3 regions of the Streptomyces sp. NPDC003327 genome follow, and region 1 is predicted to be linked to each of the others. Evidence: riboswitches for the same ligand, from Rfam matches in the RefSeq annotation. Region 1 holds a riboswitch; each other region holds the start of a gene.
The links. A riboswitch is a leader RNA that binds a small molecule or an ion and turns the genes downstream of it on or off. The one in region 1 is predicted to bind cobalamin.

Region 1 (7,043 bases):
GGCGCTGTCCCAGCCGGCCCGGACCTGGGCGGTCGTCAGGTCGAGGGCCGCGGCGGCCCGTTCGCGGGCGGGGAGGGCCTCGGGACCGGTGCGGGGCGCGAGTTCGGCGTCCGGCGACGTGGCCGCCCAGCGGGCGATGCGCACGGCGTCGGCGAGGACGAGCCGCGCCTGGCGGGCGAGTTCCGCGCGGGGCGGCGTGCCCTCGGGCGGGCGCGGCGCGGGCCGGGTCCGCCGGGTCGTCACGGCCCGTCTGGCCGTGGCGAGCGCCCGCGGGCGGACGAGTCGGAGTCTGGAGTTGCGCGCCAATGGTTCATCGGGCTTTCGAGACGTCACGGGGGCAGTCTTCCCGCTGACGGCCCGAAAGCCCAATCGGAATCCGCAGTGCCGTCGGGGCGGGCCCCGGCGGGGCCTCACAGGAAGGGCGTGAGGAAGCGGCGCAGGGCCTCTTCGTAGCGCACCGGGTCGGCGTTCCACATCGCGGTGTGCGGCGCGTTCCGCACGGTCCGGAGGGTGACGAGGCCGGGCCGGCGGGCGGCGAGCTCCACGCTGGGTTCCCAGGGGGCGAGGGTGTCCTCGGGGCCGTGGAACAGGAGGACGGGGACGCGCAGGGCGTCCGGCGCGCAGGCGGCTTCGAGCCGGTCGCCGTGGGGGCCCGTCCTGCCCCGGGCGGCGCGGACGGCGAGCGGTACGAGGGGGGCGGGGACGCGGCGGGCCGCGGCGAGGTTGCGGAGGGTGGCCTCCCAGTCGAGGACCGGGGAGTCGAGGACGAGGCCGCGGATCCGGTCCCGTACGCCCGACTCGGCGGCGGCGCGCAGGGCCATGGCGGCGCCGGTCCCCCAGCCGTGCAGGACGACGTGGGCGGCGCCGCGCCGGACGGCGTAGCGGATGGCGGCGTCGACGTCGCGCCACTCGGAGTCGCCGAGCTGGGCGAGGCCGTCGGGGCTCGGCGGGGCGCCCTCGTCGCCGCGGTAGGCCGGGACGAGGACCGGGACGCGGCGGCGGGCGTAGAAGAGGCCGAGGTTGAGCGCGTGCTCGCGGGTGGCGCCGAGGCCGTGCAGGGCGATCACCCAGGTGGGGCGGGGCCCGGAGACCAGCCAGGCGGGCAGGGGGCCCAGCTCGCCGGGAATCTCCAGGTCCTCGTGCGGGAGGCCGAGGGCGGTGGTGGGGGTGCCGAGGTGGAGCTGGGGGGTGAGCCGGACGCGGGCGCCGGGGCCGGGGGCGCCGAGCTCGACGCGTTCCAGGCGGCGGACGACGGTGTCGGCGGTGTGCGGGACCCGGTCGAGGACGGGGCCGAGGACGGCGTGCAGGCCGGGCGCCTCCATCCCGTACGTACCGGGGCGCAGGGAGGCGAGGCTGCGGGTGAGGGTGATCCGTTCGGGGCCCGTGGCGTGCACGGTGAGCCGTGGTTCTCCCGGGAAGGGGCGGCCGGACGAGGCCCTGAGGGCGACGTCGCTGGCGTACCGGCCGGCCGCGACCGCGGCCGCGCCGACACCGAGCAGGGTGGTGACGGCCGCTGCCGTCGCTGTAGCCGGGCGCACGCTCCCAGTGTCGGCAGGGCGGGGGCGGGCTGCCACCGGACGGGGCCGATCGGATCGGAGGAGGGCCGTCCGCCCCGGACCGTCCGCTGCGGGGCGGCCACTCCGGGGAGTGACAAGGGTCTCCTCGCGGGGTCCCCCGGACGGCTGGTCCGTCCAGGGAGCGGACCGGGCGGGCGGACGGTAACCCCGCGGGGGCGGCATGTGCCCGGGGATCGCCGGGATTACCCGGGGTTGGGGGTGTTCGCATGGTGGACAACCGGCCCGCCGAAGCGCGAAGCGGAATGTCTTGACACCGGTTCGGGACACCATGCCGCCCGGCCCAGTTCACCTTCCGTTCACCCAGGTTGCTTACGTTCGACGAGCCACTGACGTCAAACGATTGCCTGGGTAAATGGAACACATCACGCTGCTGCTCGCCATTGTGGTCGTGACAGCTCTCGTGTTCGATTTCACGAACGGTTTCCACGACACCGCCAACGCGATGGCCACGACCATCTCGACCGGTGCGCTCAAGCCGAAGACGGCGGTGGCCATGTCCGCCGTGCTGAACCTCGTCGGCGCCTTCCTCTCCGTGGAGGTCGCCAAGACGATCTCCAAGGGACTCGTCAACGAAGAGGGCATCCAGCCAGAAGTCATCCTCGCCGCACTCGTCGGCGCCATCCTCTGGAACCTCGTGACCTGGCTGGTCGGACTGCCGTCCAGCTCCTCCCACGCCCTGATGGGCGGCCTCATCGGCGCGACCGTGGCCTCGATCGGCGTCAGCGGCGTCAACGGCGGTGTCGTCGTCACCAAGGTCCTCATCCCGGCGGTCGCCGCCCCGATCGTCGCCGGCGCGGCCGCGATGCTCGCCTCCCGCCTCACGTACCGCCTCGACCGGAACGTGAACGCCAAGACGTCGGAGAAGGGCTACCGGGCCGGCCAGATCGCCTCCGCCGGTCTCGTCTCGCTCGCCCACGGCACCAACGACGCCCAGAAGACCATGGGCATCATCACCCTCGCCCTGGTCGCAGGCGGCGCCATCGCCCCCGGCTCGAACCCGCCCCTGTGGGTCATCGTCTCCGCCGGCCTGGCGATCGCGCTCGGCACCTACCTCGGCGGCTGGCGCATCATCCGCACCATGGGCAAGGGCCTCACCGACCTCCAGCCGCAGCAGGGCTTCGCCGCGCAGACCAGCGCCGCCACGGTCATCCTGGCCTCCTCGCACCTGGGCTACTCCCTCTCGACCACGCACGTCTGCTCCGGCGGCGTCATGGGCGCGGGCCTCGGCCGCAAGGGCGGAGTCGTCCGCTGGTCGACCGCCACCCGCATGTTCGTCGCGTGGGGCCTGACCCTGCCGGCCGCCGGCCTCGTCGGCGCGGGCGCCGAGTTCGTCGCCCGCCAGGGCGACTGGGGCGTCTACACGGTCGCGGCCTTCCTCGTCGCCTCCTGCGTGGCCATCTGGCTGATCTCCCGCCGCCAGGTGGTCGACCACACCAACGTCAACGACGTCGAGTCCGGCGACGACGAGCCCGCGGGCGTCGTGACCACCGCCATCGCGGCCGTCACCCCGCCGCCGGCCGGCACCGTCGCCGCCGTCGCGGACGAGGACCTCAAGACCACCATCCCGGCGCCGGCTCCCACGGACCCGGCCGCTCCCCCGGCCCCCGCCGCAGCGGTGTAAGGAACGAACGACATGAAGATCGACTGGGCAGCTCTCGGCTCCGTCTTCGGAGTCAGCCTCGTGGCGACCGTCGCCCTCGTGGGCCTCTTCACCCTCGGCATCATCGGCCTCGGCAAGCAGGAGGAGGCCGCCGCCCAGGGCGGCTCCGCCGCCCTGGCCCGCACCGGCGCCTACGCCTGCTTCACCCTGTGCGCGGCGGCCGTGGCCTACGGCATCTACCTGATCGTCGCCTGACGGCCCCCGGGCCGACAGTCCGCACGTGACCGGCGGGGCGGTCCGCACCTCAGGGTGCGGGCCGCCCCGTCGCCGTGTCTGTGGCGCTCCGCACAGTGACCCCCCGCAGGTCAAGGTGAGTTGACGGTTGTTCTCGGCGCGTGGTGGACTGCCGGGGCCATTACGGCGGCAAGGAAGAGGAAGTCCGGTGCGATTCCGGCGCGGTCCCGCCACTGTGACCGGCCCCCGCCAGGGGTCCGGGAGCCAGGAACTCTCGCCGCCGGTCACGTCGATCCAGGGCGCGGACCCTGAGTGAGGACAAGCGCATGCCCGGCCGCAGCCGCAGCGTTTCGAGAGCCACCGGTGTCTTCGCGTACGGAGCGGCCGCCGGCCTCGCCGTCGACCTGCTCCTCGGCGACCCCCGCCGCGGCCACCCCGTCGCCGCCTTCGGCCGCGCCGCCGGCGCCGTCGAACAGGCCATCTGGCGCGACCACCGGGGCCGGGGCGCCCTCCACACCGCCGTCTGCGCCGGTACGACCGTCGCCGCGGGCGCCCTCGCCGCCCGCGCCGTACGGAGCAGCCGCCTCGCCTCCACCGCCCTGACCGCCGCCTCCGTGTGGGCCGTCGTCGGCGGTACGACCCTGGGCCGGGAGGCCCGCGCCGTCGGCGGGGCGCTCGCCGCCGGCGACCTGGAGGTGGCCCGGGAACGGCTGCCCCACCTGTGCGGGCGCGACCCGCACTCCCTCGACGGCCCCGCGATGGCCCGGGCCGTCGTCGAATCGGTCGCCGAGAACACCTCCGACGCCGTCGTCGGCGCCCTCTTCTGGGGGGCCGTCGCGGGCGTGCCGGGGCTCGTCGGCTTCCGGGCCGTCAACACCCTCGACGCCATGGTCGGGCACAGGTCGCCCCGCCACCGCCGCTTCGGCTGGGCCTCCGCCCGCCTCGACGACGTGGCCGGCTGGCCCGGCGCCCGGCTGACCGCCGTGCTCGCCGCGGCGGCCGGGGGGAACCCGCGCGGGGCCGTGCGGGCCTGGCGGGCCGACGCGGCCCGGCACCCCAGCCCCAACGCGGGACCCGTCGAGGCCTCCTTCGCGGGGGCGCTCGGCGTACGGCTCGGGGGGACCCTCTCGTACGGCGGCCGGGTCGAGCACCGGCCCGTCCTCAACGGGGAGGGGCGGCCCGTCGAGGTCGCCGACATCGAACGGGCGGTCCGGCTCTCCCGCCGGGTCACCGGACTGACCCTGGCCGCCTGCGTGGGCGGCCGGCTGATCGCGGACGCACTGAAGCGGAGGACCAAGTGAGGGGTGGGGGGCTGCTCGTCGCCGGCACCACGTCGGACGCGGGCAAGAGCGTCGTGACGGCCGGGATCTGCCGCTGGCTGGTCCGCAAGGGCCTGAAGGTGGCGCCGTTCAAGGGACAGAACATGTCCCTCAACTCCTTCGTCACTCGCGAGGGCGCCGAGATCGGCCGCGCCCAGGCCATGCAGGCGCAGGCCGCGCGGGTGGAACCGACCGCGCTGATGAACCCGGTCCTGCTGAAGCCGGGCAGCGACCGGTCGAGCCAGGTCGTCCTGATGGGCAAGCCGGTCGGCGAGCTGAGCGCCCGCGGCTACCACGGCGGGCGGCAGCAGGAGCTGTTTGAGCCGGTCCTGGCCTGCCTGGAGGAGCTGCGGGCCACGCACGACGCCGTCATCTGCGAGGGCGCCGGCAGCCCGGCCGAGATCAACCTGCGGCGCACCGACATCGTGAACATGGGGATCGCGCGGGCCGCGCGGCTGCCCGTGGTCGTCGTCGGGGACATCGACCGGGGCGGGGTCTTCGCCCAGTTCTTCGGCACGACGGCGCTCCTCGGCCCCGAGGACCAGTCGCTGGTGGCGGGCTACCTCGTCAACAAGTTCCGCGGTGACGTGACCCTCCTCGAACCGGGCCTCGACATGCTGCACGGGCTGACCGGGCGCCGGACGCTCGGCGTGCTGCCGTACGCGCACGGCCTCGGCATCGACGAGGAGGACGGCCTGCGGGTCTCCCTGCGCGGCGCCGTCCGCGAGTCGGTCGTCGCGCCGCCGGTCGGCGAGGACGTGCTGCGGGTCGCCGTCTGCGCCGTACCGCTGATGTCGAACTTCACCGACGTGGACGCGCTGGCCGCCGAGCCGGGCGTCGTCGTCCGGTTCGTGGACCGGGCCGAGGAACTCGTCGACGCGGACCTCGTCGTCGTCCCCGGCACCCGCGGGACGGTGAAGGCGCTGGCCTGGCTGCGGGAGCGGGGGCTCGCCGACGCGCTCGTCCGGCGCGCCGCCGAGGGGCGGCCGGTGCTCGGCGTCTGCGGCGGCTTCCAGGTCCTCGGCGAGCACATCGAGGACGAGGTCGAGTCGCGGGCGGGCGCCGTCGACGGGCTCGGGCTGCTGCCCGTGCGCGTCCGGTTCGCCCGCGAGAAGACCCTCGCGCGGCCGGTGGGCGAGGCGCTCGGCGAGCGGGTCGAGGGGTACGAGATCCACCACGGCGTCGCCACCGTCGACGGCGGGGAGCCGTTCCTCGACGGGTGCCGGGTCGGCGCCGTCTGGGGCACGCACTGGCACGGCTCCCTGGAGAGCGACGGATTCCGCCGGGCGTTCCTGCGGGAGGTCGCGGCGGCGGCGGGGCGGCGGTTCGTGCCGGCGCCGGACACGTCGTTCGGGACCCTGCGCGAGGAGCAGCTGGACCGGCTCGGCGACCTGATCGAGGAGCACGCCGACACGGGCGCGCTGCTGCGGCTGATCGAGGAGGGCGCGCCGGCGGGGCTGCCGTTCGTCCCGCCGGGTGCGCCGTGAGCACGGGCCGGGGCCCGGGGCGCCGCACGGCCGCCGCCCACCTCCCGCTGATCTTTTCCGCGTCGTCGCGACCCGAAGGAGCCACCCTCCGATGAGCACCCGCTACCCGTTCACCGCCGTCGTCGGCATGGACGACCTGCGGCTCGCGCTGCTGCTGAACGCCGTCAGCCCGGCGGTGGGCGGCGTCCTCGTGCGCGGCGAGAAGGGAACCGCGAAGTCCACGGCCGTCCGGGCGCTCGCCGAGCTGCTTCCCGAGGTCCCGGTCGTCCCCGGGTGCCGGTTCAGCTGCGACCCGGCGTCGCCCGACCCCGGCTGCCCGGACGGGCCGCACGACCGGGGGGCCGGGGCGTCCGCGCGGCCCGCGCGGATGGTCGAGCTGCCCGTCGGCGCGTCCGAGGACCGGCTGGTCGGCGCGCTCGACATCGAGAAGGCGCTCGCCGACGGCGTGAAGGCCTTCGAGCCGGGGCTCCTGGCCGCCGCGCACCGGGGCATCCTCTACGTCGACGAGGTCAACCTCCTCAGCGACCACCTGATCGACCATCTGCTCGACGCCGCCGCCATGGGCGCCTCCCACGTGGAGCGCGAGGGCGTCTCCGTGCGGCACGCGGCACGGTTCCTGCTCGTCGGGACCATGAACCCCGAAGAGGGCGAGCTGCGGCCGCAGTTGCTCGACCGGTTCGGCCTCACGGTGGAGGTCGCGGCCTCCCGCGTGCCCGAGCAGCGGGTCGAGGTCGTCCGGCGGCGGCTCGCCTTCGAGGACGACCCGGCCGCGTTCGCCGCGCGCTGGGCGGGCGAGGAGACCGCGCTGCGGGCGCGGATCGTCGCC
Region 2 (7,043 bases), on a different contig from region 1:
CGTCCGCGGCGCCGGGGAGGTCGGAGCGGTCCGTGTGACCGGAGTGGTCGGAGCGGGTCATGAGAGGGCGGCCTTCCTCGGCGGGGCTGCGGTACGACGGCGACGGCCGACGCCCCCGCCCTGGGGGCGGGGGCGTCGGCCGCGACGGACGTGCGACGTCAGGCGGGAAGGATGTTCTCCGCCTGCGGGCCCTTCTGGCCCTGCGTGACGTCGAAGGTCACCTTCTGGCCCTCCTGCAGCTCACGGAAGCCGGAGGTCGCGATGTTGGAGTAGTGGGCGAAGACGTCCGGGCCGCCACCCTCCTGCTCGATGAAGCCGAAGCCCTTTTCCGAGTTGAACCACTTCACGGTGCCGGTAGCCATACCAAAATCTCCTTCGGGGCAGTGCCCGGACCGCACACCGTGTGCGCTCCGGCGTCGCCGCGATGATTGCCCCGTCCGGAAAACACCGAAAAAACAAAAAGTGCCCGGCAACGTCACGTCGCCCGAGCACTTGAAGTCTATGGGAACCACAACTGCAACTCCTTCGACTGTACCGTGCCGACGCGCTGCACGAAAGCGCACTCGCACTCCGGGCGCGTCGTCGTCACGCGGCGGGGCCCGGGGCGGGGTGCAGAGTGCCGAGGAATCGCACGTGGGGACGCCCGTCGGGGCCGGGCCTGGTCACGGCGGCACGGACTCCGTAGACGTCGGCGATCAGCTCCTCGGTGAGCACCTCGTGGGGTTCGCCCGCGGCCACCACCCGGCCCTCCTTCAGGACGACGAGCCGTGCGCAGTGGAGGGCGGCGAGGTTGAGGTCGTGCAGGGCGACGACGGTGGTCAGCCGCAGGCCGGCGATCAGGGACAGGAGTTCCAACTGGTGCTGGATGTCGAGGTGGTTGGTGGGCTCGTCGAGGAGCAGCTCGCGCGGTTCCTGTGCGAGGGCGCGGGCGATCTGGACGCGCTGGCGTTCGCCGCCGGAGAGCGTGCGCCAGTTCCGGTGGGCCCGGTCGGTCAGTCCGGTGCGCGCGAGGGCGGAGCGGACGGCGGCCGCGTCGGCCGCGGAGGGCCCCGACCAGGCGCGGCGGTGGGGGACGCGGCCGAGCCGGACGATGTCGGCGACGGTGAGGTCGACCTGCGTGTCGGCGTGCTGCTCGACGGTGGCGAGCCGCTGGGCGACCGCGCGGCGCGGGATCGTACGCATCGGGTCGCCGTCGAGGGTCACGACGCCGGTGTCCGGGGCGGAGACCCCGGCCAGGAGGCGCAGCAGCGTGGACTTGCCCGAGCCGTTGGGGCCGAGGAGACCGGTGACGGTGCCCGGCCGGGGGGCGAGGCTCACGCCGTCGAGGACGAGGGCGCCCCCCGCCGTACGGGAGACGCGCTCGGCGCGCAGCCCGACCCCCGGTCCGGCCACGGGCCCGTGCGAGGGTCCGGCCACGGGGCCTTCCGGCGGCGCCCCGGGTGCCGTGCCGTGGGGTGCGGGGGTCGCGGTCACGGGGTGCTCCCGGTGCCCCCGGCGCTGCGGGTGCGGTAGAGGACGAGGACGAACGCCGGTACGCCGACGAGGGAGGTCACCACGCCCACCGGGACCTCCTGGGGGTCGAGGACCGTACGCGCGAGGGTGTCCGCCCAGACGAGGAAGACGGCTCCGGCGAGGGCGGTCACGGGCAGCAGCCGGGTGTGGCCGGGGCCGACGAGGGCGCGGACGGCGTGCGGCAGGACGAGCCCAACGAAGCCGATGGCTCCCGCGGAGGAGACCAGGGCGGCGGTGAGCAGGGCGGTGACGGAGAGCAGGACGAGGCGGGTCCTGGCCACGGAGACGCCGAGCGCGGCCGCCGCCTCCTCGCCGAAGGCGAAGGCGTCCAGGGTCCTCGCGCAGCCGCCGCAGACCAGCACGGCCGCGGCCAGCACCGCCCCGCACACGGCCACGTCGGTCCAGTCGGCCCCGGCGAGCGAACCGAGCAGCCAGAAGAGCACCCCCCGGGTGGTCTCCGCGTCGGCGGCCGTCATCACGACGAAGGAGGTGAGGGCGGAGAACAGCTGCATGGCCGCGACGCCGGCGAGGACGACCCGGTCCGCCGACCCGCCGAGGGTGTGGCTGAGCAGCAGGACGAGGGCGAAGGAGCAGACCGCCCCGGCGAAGGCGCCTCCGGTGACCGAGACGACTCCCCCGCCGACGCCGAGGACGACGACGGCGACCGCGCCGGTCGAGGCCCCGGAGGAGACGCCGAGGACGAACGGGTCGGCGAGCGGGTTGCGCAGCAGGGACTGCAGCACCACCCCGCAGACGGCAAGCCCCGCGCCGCACACGGCCGCGAGGAGGGTGCGGGGCAGGCGGAGGTTCCAGACGATGCCGTCCCGGATCGGGGAGAGGCCGGAGACGTCCCCGCCCAGGTGGGCGGCGACCGTGGACCAGACGTCGCCGACCCGGATGTCCGCGGGGCCGAAGGTGATCGCCCCCGCGACGGAGGCGCAGAGGAGCACGACCCCGCCGAGGACGCCGAGCCCGAGGCCGACCCCGCGCGGGCCGGGGCCGGGGCGGCGATCGGGCTCGGGGCCAGGGCCAGGGCCGGAGTCGGGGCCGAGCGTGGTGGTCACGCGCCGAGCCCGTACGAGCGCAGCGCGGCCGCCACCTTCTCGATGCCCTCGACGGTGCGGAGGGTCGGGTTGAGGGCCTGGCCGCTGAGGAGCACGTACCGCTTGTTCCGTACCGCCGTCATGTTCCGGGTGACGGGGTGGGACTCCAGGAACGCGATCTTCTTCGCGGCGCTCTCGCCCGACTGCGCCCTGCGCGTGAGGTCGCCGATGACGAGGACGTCCGGGTCCCGGTCCGCGACGGTCTCCCAGTTGATCCGGGGCCACTCCTCGCGGGTGTCGTCGAAGACGTTCCTGATGCCGAGGGCCCCCGTGACGATGCCCGGCGCACCGCAGCAGCCGGCCATGTAGGGCGCCTCGGCGTCGGAGAACCAGTACAGGACGGACGCGTTGCCGAAGTCGGCGCCCGCCGTGGCCTTCGCGACGCGGGCCCTGAGCTGGGCGACGAGCCGCTCACCGCGCTCCGGGACGCCGAACACCCGGGCCAGGTCGCGGATTTCGCCGTACACCGTCTCCATGGTGAGCGGGCGGGTGCGGACGCCGTCGCCGTCGCCGCTGTTGTCCTTGCCGACGCAGTCGGTGGGCGAGAGGTAGGTGGGGACGCCGAGTTTCTCGAACTGCTCGCGGGGCGCCACCCCGCCCTTGCCGAGGGTGTAGAGGAAGGAGGCGGTGGCGAAGTCGGGCTCGGTGTCGAGGACCTTCTCGAAGGACGGGTAGCGGTCGGCGAGCCGGGGAACTCCGGCGTTCGCCTTTTCCAGGCCCTTCAGGACGGGGTCGGTCCAGGTGGCCGTGCCGACCATGCGGTCCGCGAGGCCGAGCGAGAGCAGGATCTCCGCCGACCCCTGGTCGAGGGCGACGGCCCGCTGCGGCGCACGGTCGATCCGCACGCGCTGCCCGCAGTTGTCGAGGGTGACGGGGTATCCGGAGGCCGCGGGCCCCTCGGCCCGGTGGTCCGGTGCCGGTGAGGCTCCCCCTCCCCCGCATCCGGTGGCGAGCAGGACTCCGGTGAGGAGCAGCGCCGCGGTCCGGGCCCGGCCACGGCGGCCACGAGCACGGGCAGGGGGAAGGAAGGGGGCACGGGTCGTGCGGGAGGGGTGTGCGAGCGGCACGGAGCGTCCTCTGCGTCCACGGCTCATACGCGGAGCCTGTCGTACGGTGCTCCCCGGACGACGAGACGACGCCGGGGCCGCCAGCAGGTCTTCGGACTCGGGGTCGTCCGGACGAAGCGCCTTCCCGGGTCCGTCGTGCCCCCAGTGGCCGATGCTCCGCCCGTCACCCTCACCGCTGCGCGTCAGTTCCGGATTCCCACCGGATTCCCTGACCCGTGTGCGGACCGCGGCTCTCGCAGCGGTCCGTACAGAGGTACGACTGGCCCGGGCAAGTTACCACAGGGCCATGCCCCTTCCGCCGGTCGGCCCGGGCGCCGCGGAGCAGCGCGGCGAGGGACGAGGGGGTGTCTCAGGCGGGTGTTTCAGGCGGGTGTCTCCGCCAGCTGCCTGATGCCGTCGAGCGTGGCCTCCATTCCGGCGCGCAGTTCCTTGACCCGGTAGGCGACGATCTCGTCCCGCCGCTCGGGGGCGCGTTCGATCGCCAGCGTGAGGCCGCTGCGGCCCGGTCCGACGCGGACCGTGTGGCTCAGGAGCACTCCGTCGCCGTCCTCCCGCAGGTCGAAGCGCCAGGAGGCGAGGGCCCGCGCGGGGTCGGTGTTCGGTTCGCCGAAGCGGCCGTCGGCGTCCACGACCGCCCAGGCGAAGGTCCGCGGTTCGTCCAGCTCCACGACCCGGGAGACGGTGCGCCACTCGCCGACCAGGGAGTGCCGGTTGAAACCCTCGAAGCAGGCGCCGACGGCGGGCTCCCGCGCGCTGTCGAGCCAGGCGACCCGCTGGAGTTCGGGGCTCAGCCGGGCGGGCAGCCCGATGTCGGTCACGAGTTCCCAGAGCCGCTGCCACCCTGCCCGTACGAGCGTCTCGCACCGCACTTCCGGCGCGCCGGTGATGTCGTCCATGCCGTCCCCTCCGTCGGTGGCACCGCCCCGCACGGCGCGGCGTCCGGTTCGGCACGCTAGTCGGCCGGGGCGCCCCAACGCGCCTGCGCACGCTTTGAGATGGATCACAGCGTGGGCCTTTTGCGCGTGGGCCGTTTGCGCGTGGGCCGTCGGGAGTGGAGGAGCGACCCCGCTCTCGTCGCGACGCGCGAGGGCTTAAGCGGGGAGGGGAGGGGGGTAGCCGAAGAGGCTGCCCGTACCGGTGATGTCCAGGAGACGGGCGACCCGGCCGCCGGCCGCGACGATCGTGACGGGCCGGTGCTCGGCGAGGGCCTCGTGGCGGACGCGGAGCAGGACGTTGAGGCCGGTGGAGTCGCAGAAGGTGACCTCGGACATGTCGAGTGCGAGCCCGGCGCCGTCCTCGCACTCGGCGAGGGCGTGCACGAGGGCCGTGTCCAGGTCGGCGGCCCGGTCGAGGTCGATGTCCCCGGAGAGGCGGACGACGGTCGTCCCGGGCGTACTGAGGACGTGGATGCCTGTCGGGCAGGGGTCCGGGACCTGCGGTGGCGTGGGCGCCTGCGGGTTCGGGAGCACTGTCACGACTCCTCCTCGACGGGCGGTGCTGGGCATGGGGGACACCCCGATCCGGGTCTCCCCGGAGGGGCATATGCGTCAGTATTTACCTGAAAAACACTTCGCATAGGGCGCCGAAAACCCGGGAACACCGCCTTCATGGGAATCGGTGGAGACGGTCAGGGGTGGACGTTCCTCACGAACCATGCCCGGGTCCTGCTGGCGATCGCCCGCGACCCGGACATACGCCTGCGCGAGGTCGCGGCGCAGTGCGGCATCACCGAGCGCACGGTGCAGGCCATCGTGGCCGATCTCGTACGGGCCGGTTACGTCTCGCGCAGCCGCGCGGCCGACGGTCGGCGCAATCGGTACCGGATCCATCCGGACGCCCCCTTCCGCCACCCGGCCGAGGCCGGCCACGAGATCGCCGGACTCCTCGACCTCTTCACCGGCCGGGACCGCGTGTAGCGACCCACCGGGACCGCGCGTGACGACCGCCCGGGACCGCATGTGGCGGAATTTTGATGAAAACGATTTCCACTGTCGATACAGTGGGCCCGCTCGGCCGGTGGGGCCGGGCGGGAGGGGGTACTCAGCCATGCCCGGAACGCGGATCCCACCGCGGAGAACACCGCAGATCGCCCCGCGGGGTTCCCGGCGGAGACGACGCACGGCCGCCGCCGCGGCGGCGGCCTGCTTACTGGTCCTGCTGCCCAGCGCCTGCACCTCGTCCGGCGGTTCGGACCGCGCGGCGCCGCCCGCCGCGGCGCGCGGCGCGCAGGACGTCAACGCGCACCCGGTGTCGGAGCTGCGGGACGGCGGCGAACTGCGCGTGCCGGTGGACGCGTTGCCGACCAACTACAACCCCGTCCAGGTCAACGGCGCGCGCGTGGTCACCTGGCAGCTGGCCGAGGCGATCCTGCCACGCACCTTCGATGACGGCGCCGACGGCCAACCGGTCCTCTCCCGCGCCTACTTCGCCTCCGCCGCGGTGACCTCGACCTCCCCGCAGGTCATCACGTACACGATCACCGAGGGCGCGGTCTGGAGCAACGGGCGTCCGCTGTCCTGGGAGGACCTGCGAGGACAGTGGCAGGCGCTCAGCGGGCGGAACACCGCCTTCGAGGCCTACAACAACGTGGGCTACGCGGACATCTCCTCGGTGGAGCGCGGGCGTTCGGACCGCGAGGCGGTCGTGACCCTGCGCCGGCCGTTCGCGGAGTGGCAGGGGCTGTTCACTCCCCTGCTGCCCAAGGAGGCCACCGCGTCGCCGGAGGCCTTCAACACCGGCTGGCTGGAGTCGCCCGTGATCACCGCGGGGCCCTTCGCCGTCGAACGCATCGACCGCACCGGCAAGACCATCACGCTCCGTCGCAACCCCGCCTGGTGGGCGCGGACTCCGCCGCTCGACCGGATCCTGCTGCGGGTGCTCGACCCCGCCGCGCGCGCCGACGAACTCGCCAACCACGGCATCGACATCTACCCGATCGGCGCGGACGTGGACCTCTACAGCCGCGCCGCCACCCTGCCCGGCGTGGAGATCCGGCAGGCCCCCGAACGGCTCGCCGGACAGCTCACCTTCAACGGGGCCGCGGGCGCGCCCCTCGCCGACGAACGGCTGCGCAGAGCCGTCGCCCGGGCGGTCGACCCCGCCGCGATCACCCGGGCGCTGCTCGGCCGGATCGTGCCGGACGCGCAGCCGGTCGGCAACCACGTCCTGCCGCCCGGCGACCCCGGCTACCGGGACAACTCGGCAACCCTGCCGCACGACGCCGCCGCCGCGGCCCGGGAGCTCGACTCCCTCGGCTGGCGGCGCACCGGCGACCACCGCGAGCGGGACGGCCGACGGCTCTCCCTGCGCCTGGTCGTCCAGGCCACGCCGGTCGGACGGGCGGTCGGCAGCCTCGTCCGTG
Region 3 (7,043 bases), on a different contig from region 1:
CCGGGCCCGCTCCGCCTCGGCCCGTGCGGTCCGCTCGGCGTCCAGGAGCTCGCGTTGCGTCCGTGCGGCGACCTTGAGATCCGCGTGCAGGGCCAGCACGCCCTGGTTGGTCCGGTGCAGTTCTTCCCGGCCCGTTCGGACCAGGTGCTCCTGCTCGTCGAGCAGGCGAAGCACGGCCGCGGTGGTCTCGTCGGCGCGCAGCAGGGCTTCGGCGAGCGGCACGTCGGCCGGCGGACGGCGCTCGGCCGACGGTGCGGGCAGGGGACACGTGAGGGTGGGCGTGCTCTCGGGGGCGGGTGCGGGGGCGCCGACCGGTCGTAGCCGGACGTCGAGCCGGCCACCCCTGTCGGCGGTGGCCTTCCGGACGGTGAGCAGGAGTTCCCAGTCGCCGCCGAGGTCCAGACACGCACGCAGACCGGCCGTCAGTGACGTGAGGAAACGGGCCCGTTCGCGCGCCGGTGCTCGGCCGTCCTCCGTGAGCAGTCCGAGCGCGGCGCGCGCCTGGGCCGCGTCGGCGGTCGACGCCACCTTCCAGGTGTGCGACGTCAGGGTCATGGGGTGTCATCCGATGCTGCGGGGGCCAGGACGGTCACGCTGGTGTCGGCGCGCAGGGGACGCGCCGTGCCGCCGGCGCCCCGGAGGACGAAGGCGGCCACCACGGCCGGGCCGTGGTGGGGTCCTCCAGGGCCGTGTCGTGCTCCGGCTCGTGCATCGCCTCCCTGCAGCGACCCGGCGGGCCGGTCGCTCAATGAGCCGTCAGGCAATTGTTGTCGCATGGCAACTTTAGCGCGCGGGGTGGGGCGGAACAACACGCGGCCGCGGTCGCGGTCACGCTCAGCTGTCGGCGGGCCGTCCGCGCCAGTCCAGGCACACGATCAGGGCGTCGTCGTCCGGCGCGGGCCTGCCGCGGTGTCCGGTCAGCTCGCGCAGGATCGCGCGCGGCACCTCGGCGGCGGGCAGCAGCCGGGTGGACTGGATGGCCCGGGCGAGGGCCGCGTCCCCGTACACCTCGCCCCGGGGAGAGGCCACCGCGTGCACCCCGTCGCTCACGAAGACCAGTCGGTCGCCCGGCTCGACCTGGAAGTCCTGGGTCACGTAGTCCGTCTCCTCGAACATGCCGAGCGGCAGCTGGGCCTCGAAGTCCACGCGCTCGACCACCCCGTCGCGCAGCCGCACGAGCCGGGGGGAGCCCGCGTCCACGACGCTCGCCCGCCCCGTCGCCAGATCGAAGTCGAACATCAGGACCGACAAGTAGCAACGGCCCTGGTAGTGCGCGTAGACGGCCTGGTCGGCCAGCGCCGCCTGGTCCGCCATGGGAATGCCGGCGCGTCGCGCGTTGCGCAGGGCGTTGATGGCCAGGTTCGTCAGCAGGGCCGCCTCTATCCCCTCCCCCATGCCGTTGGTGACGTACAGCACCAGACGGTCGGCGCTGGCCGACCAGTCGAAGTTGTCACCGAAGATCGCGTACGCCGGCTCCAGCTGGGCTCCGAGGTCGTACTCGGGGCGCGAGCAGGAACGGCCGGGCAACAGCTGCCACTGCATCTCCGCTGCCAGCGTGAGCCGGTCCTTGCGCCTCGCCTGGAGGTAGAGGTCGGTGTCGCGCTCGGCCACCACCACCTCGTGCCCCAGCACGTCCGCGATCGCCGCGAGTTCGGTCTCCCACCTCCCCGCGGTCTCGCCGTCGGGGAAGGTCATCGACAGCACCCCGAGCCGGTCCCCCCGCACGCTGACCGGCAGGTGCAGACGGGTTCGGCCGCCGTCGGCGCTCTCCCGGTACGGCGCCTGCGAGCCGAAGGCGCGGCCGGCCGGACTGTTGTGCACCGACACCGGCTCCAGCGTGTGCGGCAGCACCGACACCGGCTGAAGCACCGTCAGGCCGTAGTCGGCCATGAACAGCTCCACGTCCCGCGCGCCGTACCGGTCGACCAGCACCGCGCGAACCGCATCGAGCAACTCGTGGGGAGCCGCTGTCCGCAGAGCGCGTTCAGCGGCCACAAATCTTTCCATAAGGGATAACACCCATCTTTCTCCGCAGAGACTCGCCTCTCGACCACGAGCCAGGCCTCAAACGGGACACAACGATCCCACGGGCATGTCTGACCCGTACGTACGCCTAGTACGCTGACAGGCACCCCAGTGCCTGCGAGAGTGTGACCGTGACTGCCTTCCGCCGCCCCGAGCCCGACGAGGTCGCGCGTGTGACCACGACGGCATCAGAGCTCCTGGAAGTCGTGTGGGGCCGGGCCTCGACCGCGCCCACCTCCGCGTCCCAGCTCCGTGCGCTGTACATCCTCGAGCACCACGAGGGCATCAACCTGCGCACCCTCGCCGAAGGCATGGCGTCCTCGGCGCCGTCCACCAGCCGCCTCTGCGACCGACTGCACGCGGCGGGTTTCATCGAGCGCGTGGCGAGCGCGGAGGACAGGCGCGAGGTGCGCCTGCGCCTGAGCAGCCACGGCCGCGCCTTTCTCGCCGACCTGCGGGCCCGCCGGGAGACGGAGCTGCAGAAGGTGCTGGAGGACATGCCCGCCACCAAGCGCGTCGCGCTCCTGGAGGGACTGGAAGCCTTCTGCTCCACCGCGGCGGCGCAGATACACGGCGAACCCCTGGACGCCGACAGCTGGACAGCCTGAACGGCGCCAGCACCCGGAGCGATCCCCGCCCACCGGAGCATTCCTGGTCCTTCCCCGTGCGTCCGACCTGGATACTTTGTTGCCTCACGGCCATAGTTGTCAAACGACAACCATCTCGTGGATGGCTCTCATCTCGGCCCTCCTACCCCCGATCGCCCGCCGTGAGCCGATGGGGCCCGGCCACCTCCCCCGCCCCTTCCGACCTGTACCCGCGTGCGGTCGTGCGCCGATAATGGCCTGGTGGCGCGCGTGCGCGACGATCGATCCGCCTGACTGCTCCTCTCACCAGGAGGTATCCGTGAGGATGCTGATCAATGTTCCCGAGACGGTCGTCGCCGACGCCCTGCGCGGCATGGCCGCCGCGCACCCCGGGCTCACCGTGGACGTCGAACGGCGGGTCGTGGTCCGGCGGGACGCGCCGGTGGCCGGAAAGGTGGCGCTTGTCTCCGGGGGCGGATCGGGGCACGAGCCGCTGCACGGCGGGTTCGTCGGGCCCGGGATGCTGGCGGCGGCCTGTCCCGGCGAGGTGTTCACCTCGCCCGTACCGGACCAGATGGTGCGGGCCGCGGCCGCGGTCGACAGCGGCGCCGGGGTGCTGTTCGTCGTCAAGAACTACACCGGTGACGTGCTGAACTTCGAGATGGCGGCGGAGCTCGCGGAGGACGAGGGCATCCAGGTCGCCCGGGTCCTCGTCGACGACGACGTGGCCGTGGTGGACAGCCTCTCCACGGCGGGGCGGCGTGGCACCGGGGCGACGCTCTTCGTGGAGAAGATCGCCGGAGCCGCCGCCGAGGAGGGCGCGCCGCTGGAGCGCGTCGAGGCGATCGCCCGCCGGGTCAACGAGCGGTCCCGCTCCTTCGGTGTCGCGCTGAGCGCCTGCACCACGCCCGCGAAGGGCTCTCCGACCTTCGACCTGCCGCCCGGGGAACTGGAGTTGGGGATCGGCATCCACGGCGAGCCGGGGCGCGAGCGGCGGCCGATGATGACCTCGGGCGAGATCGCGGACGTCGCCGTGGACGCCGTCCTCGACGACCTGCGGCCGTCCGGGCCGGTCCTCGCGCTGGTGAACGGGATGGGCGGCACCCCGCTGCTCGAACTGTACGGGTTCACGGCGGAGGTGACGCGGGTGCTGGGCGAGCGCGGGGTGCCGGTCGCGCGCACACTCGTCGGCAACTACGTGACCTCCCTGGACAGGGCGGGCTGCTCGGTCACCCTGTGCGAGGCGGACGAGGAGCTGCTGCGGCTCTGGGACGCGCCCGTGGAGACGCCCGCGCTGCGCTGGGGTCGGTGACCGCGGCGCGAGGGGGCGCAGGTGGCGACGGTGCCCGAGTCGGTGCCGATGTCGGTGCCGATGTCGGTGTCGGTGTCGGTGTCGGTGTCGGTGTCGGTGAGCAGTGCAGTCGGACGGGAGAGGGCGAGCGGATGACGGAGACCTACGGCGCGGAGTTCCTGGTGCGCTGGCTGACCACGGCGGCGGCCGGCGTCGACCGCGAGGCGGACCGGCTCACGGAGCTGGACTCGGCGATCGGCGACGCCGACCACGGTGCCAATCTTCGGCGCGGCTTCGCGGCCCTGACCGAGATCCTGGCGAAGGAACCGCCGGGCACCCCGGGGGCGGTGCTCGTGGCCGCCGGGAGGCAGTTGATCTCCACGGTGGGCGGGGCGTCGGGACCGCTGTACGGGACGCTGCTGCGCCGCGCCGGGAAGACGCTGGGCGAGGACGCCCGGGTCACGCGGGAGCAGCTCGCCGCGGCGCTGGACGCCGGGGTGTCCGCCGTTTCGCAACTGGGCGGTGCGCGGGTCGGTGACAAGACGATGCTGGACGCGCTCGTGCCGGGGGTGGCGGGGCTGCGGGAGTCCTTCGCCGCGGGGCGGGCGGCGGCCGCGGAGGGCGCCGTGGGGACCGTACCGCTGCGGGCCCGCAAGGGCAGGGCGAGTTATCTCGGCGAGCGTTCGGTGGGGCACCAGGATCCGGGGGCGGCCTCCTCGGCGCTGCTCCTGGCCGCCCTGGAGGAGGCCGCGCGGGCCGAGGCCGTATCAGCCGAGGCGGCGGACGGCGGCGTGGCGGGCGCGGAGGGCTCGGCGTGAGCGCCGCGCCGCGGGTCGGCATCGTCCTGGTCTCGCACAGCGCCGCGGTCGCCGCTTCGGTGGCGGTGCTGGCCCGCGGGCTCGCGGGTGGCGGGGAGACGGCCCGGGTCATGCCCGCGGGCGGGCTCCCGGACGGGGGCCTGGGGACGAGCGCGGAGCTGATCGCGGAGGCGGTGAGGGCCGCAGACGAGGGCGCAGGGGTGGCGCTCCTGGTCGATCTGGGCAGTGCGGTGCTGACCGTCAAGGCGCTGCTCGCGGAGGGCGACGAGCTGCCCGAGGGCGCCCGGCTCGTCGACGCGCCGTTCGTGGAAGGAGCCGTCGCCGCGCTGGTGACGGCGAGCGCGGGCGGTGACCTCGACGCGGTGGCGGCCGCGGCTTCGGAGGCGTACGCGTACCGGAAGGCATGAGCCCCCGTCGGCGGCCGGGGCGTGCTGCGGCGACACCGTCGGGCCGCCCCGGGCGACCGCGCCGCGTGAGTGACGGAACGCACGGAGTGGCGACCGTGTTGTGATGCACCTGGTCAACGCACTAGGGTCATGCCGCCTTGGTGTTCGGGAAACCGGTGCAGTACCGGTGCGGCCCTCGCCACTGTGATCGGGAGGTCCGGCTCCGTCCCTCAGGGGAAGCCACTGCTCCGCCGCGGGAGACCGCTGCGGGGTGGGAAGGCGGAGTCGGGCGGCATGACCGTCAGCCAGGAGACCGGCCAAGGTGCGTTGTCCATCCACGAGGTGCTGGAGAGGGTCTCCCAACCATGCATATAGCCGAGGGGTATCTGCCCCCTGTGCACGCCGCCGCCTGGAGCGTCGCGGCCGCGCCGTTCGTCGTCCACGGGGTCCGCGCGCTGACCCGTGAAGTCCGCTCGAACCCCGAGTCCACCCTGCTGCTCGGCGCCTCCGGCGCCTTCACCTTCGTCCTGTCCGCGCTCAAGCTGCCCTCGGTGACGGGAAGTTGTTCCCATCCGACGGGGACGGGGCTGGGCGCGATCCTGTTCCGGCCGCCGATCATGGCGGTACTCGGTACGATCACGCTCCTCTTCCAGGCGCTGCTGCTGGCCCACGGCGGTCTGACGACGCTGGGCGCCAACGCCTTCTCGATGGCGATCGTCGGGCCCTGGGCGGGGTACGGGACGTACGCCCTGCTGCGCCGGACCGGCGCGCCGCTGATGGTGAGCGTGTTCTTCGGCGCGTTCGTCGCCGACCTCTCGACGTACTGCGTGACCAGTGTGCAGCTGGCGCTCGCGTTCCCGGACCCGGGCAGCGGCGTCCTCGGCGCGCTCGCCAAGTTCGGCGGCATCTTCGCGCTCACGCAGATTCCGCTGGCCGTGAGCGAGGGCCTGCTCACGGTGCTCGTGATGCGGCTGCTCACGCAGTCCAGCAAGGGTGACCTGATCCGGCTGGGCGTGCTCTCCCGGCCGGCCGCCGCGCAGCGCGAGGGGGCGACGGCGTGATGAGCCGGAACGCGAAGATCAACAGTCTGCTGCTGCTCGTCGTGGCGGCGCTGGCGGTCCTGCCGCTGGCCCTCGGCCTCGGCGACCACAAGGAGGAGCCCTTCGCGGGCGCGGACGGGGAGGCGGAGTCCGCGATCACGGAGCTCCAGCCCGACTACGAGCCCTGGTTCAGCCCGCTGTACGAGCCGCCGTCCGGCGAGATCGAGTCGGCGCTGTTCTCGCTCCAGGCGGCACTGGGCGCCGGTGTCCTCGCGTACTACTTCGGGCTGCGGCGCGGCCGGAGGCAGGGCGAGGCGCGCGCGGCGGAGAAGGCGGAGCGGGGGGAGAGGTCGGAGCAGGCGCAGGGCACGCAGGACGCGGAGAAGGCGGAGGAGCCCGCGCCCGGCACCGCTGCGGCCCTCGCGGACGGGTCCCGCGCCGACGGGCCCCGCCCGAACGGGTCCCTCGCGCGGCGCGGCGACTAGCGCCGTGCTGCCGATCGACGCGGCGGCGCACCGCAGTCGCTGGCGCCGCCGCCATCCCGCCGAGAAGGCGCTGCTCGGCTTCGGGCTGACCCTGTGCGCCGTCTGTCTTCCGCCCTGGCCGGGCGCGGTGCTCGTCGCCGCGGTCACGCTGGCCGTGCTCCTCGGTCCGGCGGGCGTGCCGGGCCGGGGGCTGTGGCGGGCCTTCCGCATCCCGCTCGGGTTCTGCGTGACGGGCGCGGTGCCGCTGCTCTTCGAGGTCGGCGGCGACCGGGGGCTCGTGGCCCTCGCCGCCGACGGGCCGGTGCACGCGGGCGAGCTGCTGCTGCGGACCGCGTCGGCCTCGCTCGGCGTGCTGCTCTTCGCGTTCACGACGCCGGTCTCCGACGTGCTGCCCCGGCTCGTACGGGCGGG

Region 2: another riboswitch for cobalamin. It lies ahead of ACWDVG_RS28660 (ABC transporter substrate-binding protein); the one in region 1 lies ahead of ACWDVG_RS01725 (cobalamin biosynthesis protein).
Region 3: another riboswitch for cobalamin. It lies ahead of ACWDVG_RS21980 (energy-coupling factor ABC transporter permease); the one in region 1 lies ahead of ACWDVG_RS01725 (cobalamin biosynthesis protein).

What each region holds. Positions count from the first base shown of each region.
Region 1 covers NZ_JBSFSA010000002.1:9,279-16,321, forward strand. The annotation lists gene ACWDVG_RS01705 (hypothetical protein) at 1-333, opposite strand, end outside; gene ACWDVG_RS01710 (alpha/beta hydrolase) at 411-1,538, opposite strand; gene ACWDVG_RS01715 (anion permease) at 1,930-3,198, shown strand; gene ACWDVG_RS01720 (hypothetical protein) at 3,211-3,432, shown strand; cobalamin riboswitch at 3,560-3,704, shown strand; gene ACWDVG_RS01725 (cobalamin biosynthesis protein) at 3,738-4,712, shown strand; gene ACWDVG_RS01730 (cobyric acid synthase) at 4,709-6,217, shown strand; gene ACWDVG_RS01735 (putative cobaltochelatase) at 6,309-7,043, shown strand, end outside.
Region 2 covers NZ_JBSFSA010000056.1:18,070-25,112, forward strand. The annotation lists gene ACWDVG_RS28645 (cold-shock protein) at 159-362, opposite strand; gene ACWDVG_RS28650 (ABC transporter ATP-binding protein) at 586-1,392, opposite strand; gene ACWDVG_RS28655 (FecCD family ABC transporter permease) at 1,470-2,576, opposite strand; gene ACWDVG_RS28660 (ABC transporter substrate-binding protein) at 2,573-3,589, opposite strand; cobalamin riboswitch at 3,768-3,892, opposite strand; gene ACWDVG_RS28665 (SRPBCC family protein) at 4,045-4,578, opposite strand; gene ACWDVG_RS28670 (STAS domain-containing protein) at 4,774-5,157, opposite strand; gene ACWDVG_RS28675 (helix-turn-helix transcriptional regulator) at 5,290-5,598, shown strand; gene ACWDVG_RS28680 (ABC transporter family substrate-binding protein) at 5,729-7,043, shown strand, end outside.
Region 3 covers NZ_JBSFSA010000031.1:5,863-12,905, forward strand. The annotation lists gene ACWDVG_RS21950 (PP2C family protein-serine/threonine phosphatase) at 1-555, opposite strand, end outside; gene ACWDVG_RS21955 (PP2C family protein-serine/threonine phosphatase) at 835-2,007, opposite strand; gene ACWDVG_RS21960 (MarR family winged helix-turn-helix transcriptional regulator) at 2,151-2,633, shown strand; gene dhaK (dihydroxyacetone kinase subunit DhaK) at 2,932-3,924, shown strand; gene dhaL (dihydroxyacetone kinase subunit DhaL) at 4,056-4,721, shown strand; gene ACWDVG_RS21975 (PTS-dependent dihydroxyacetone kinase phosphotransferase subunit DhaM) at 4,718-5,128, shown strand; cobalamin riboswitch at 5,236-5,443, shown strand; gene ACWDVG_RS21980 (energy-coupling factor ABC transporter permease) at 5,473-6,168, shown strand; gene ACWDVG_RS21985 (energy-coupling factor ABC transporter substrate-binding protein) at 6,168-6,632, shown strand; gene cbiQ (cobalt ECF transporter T component CbiQ) at 6,637-7,043, shown strand, end outside.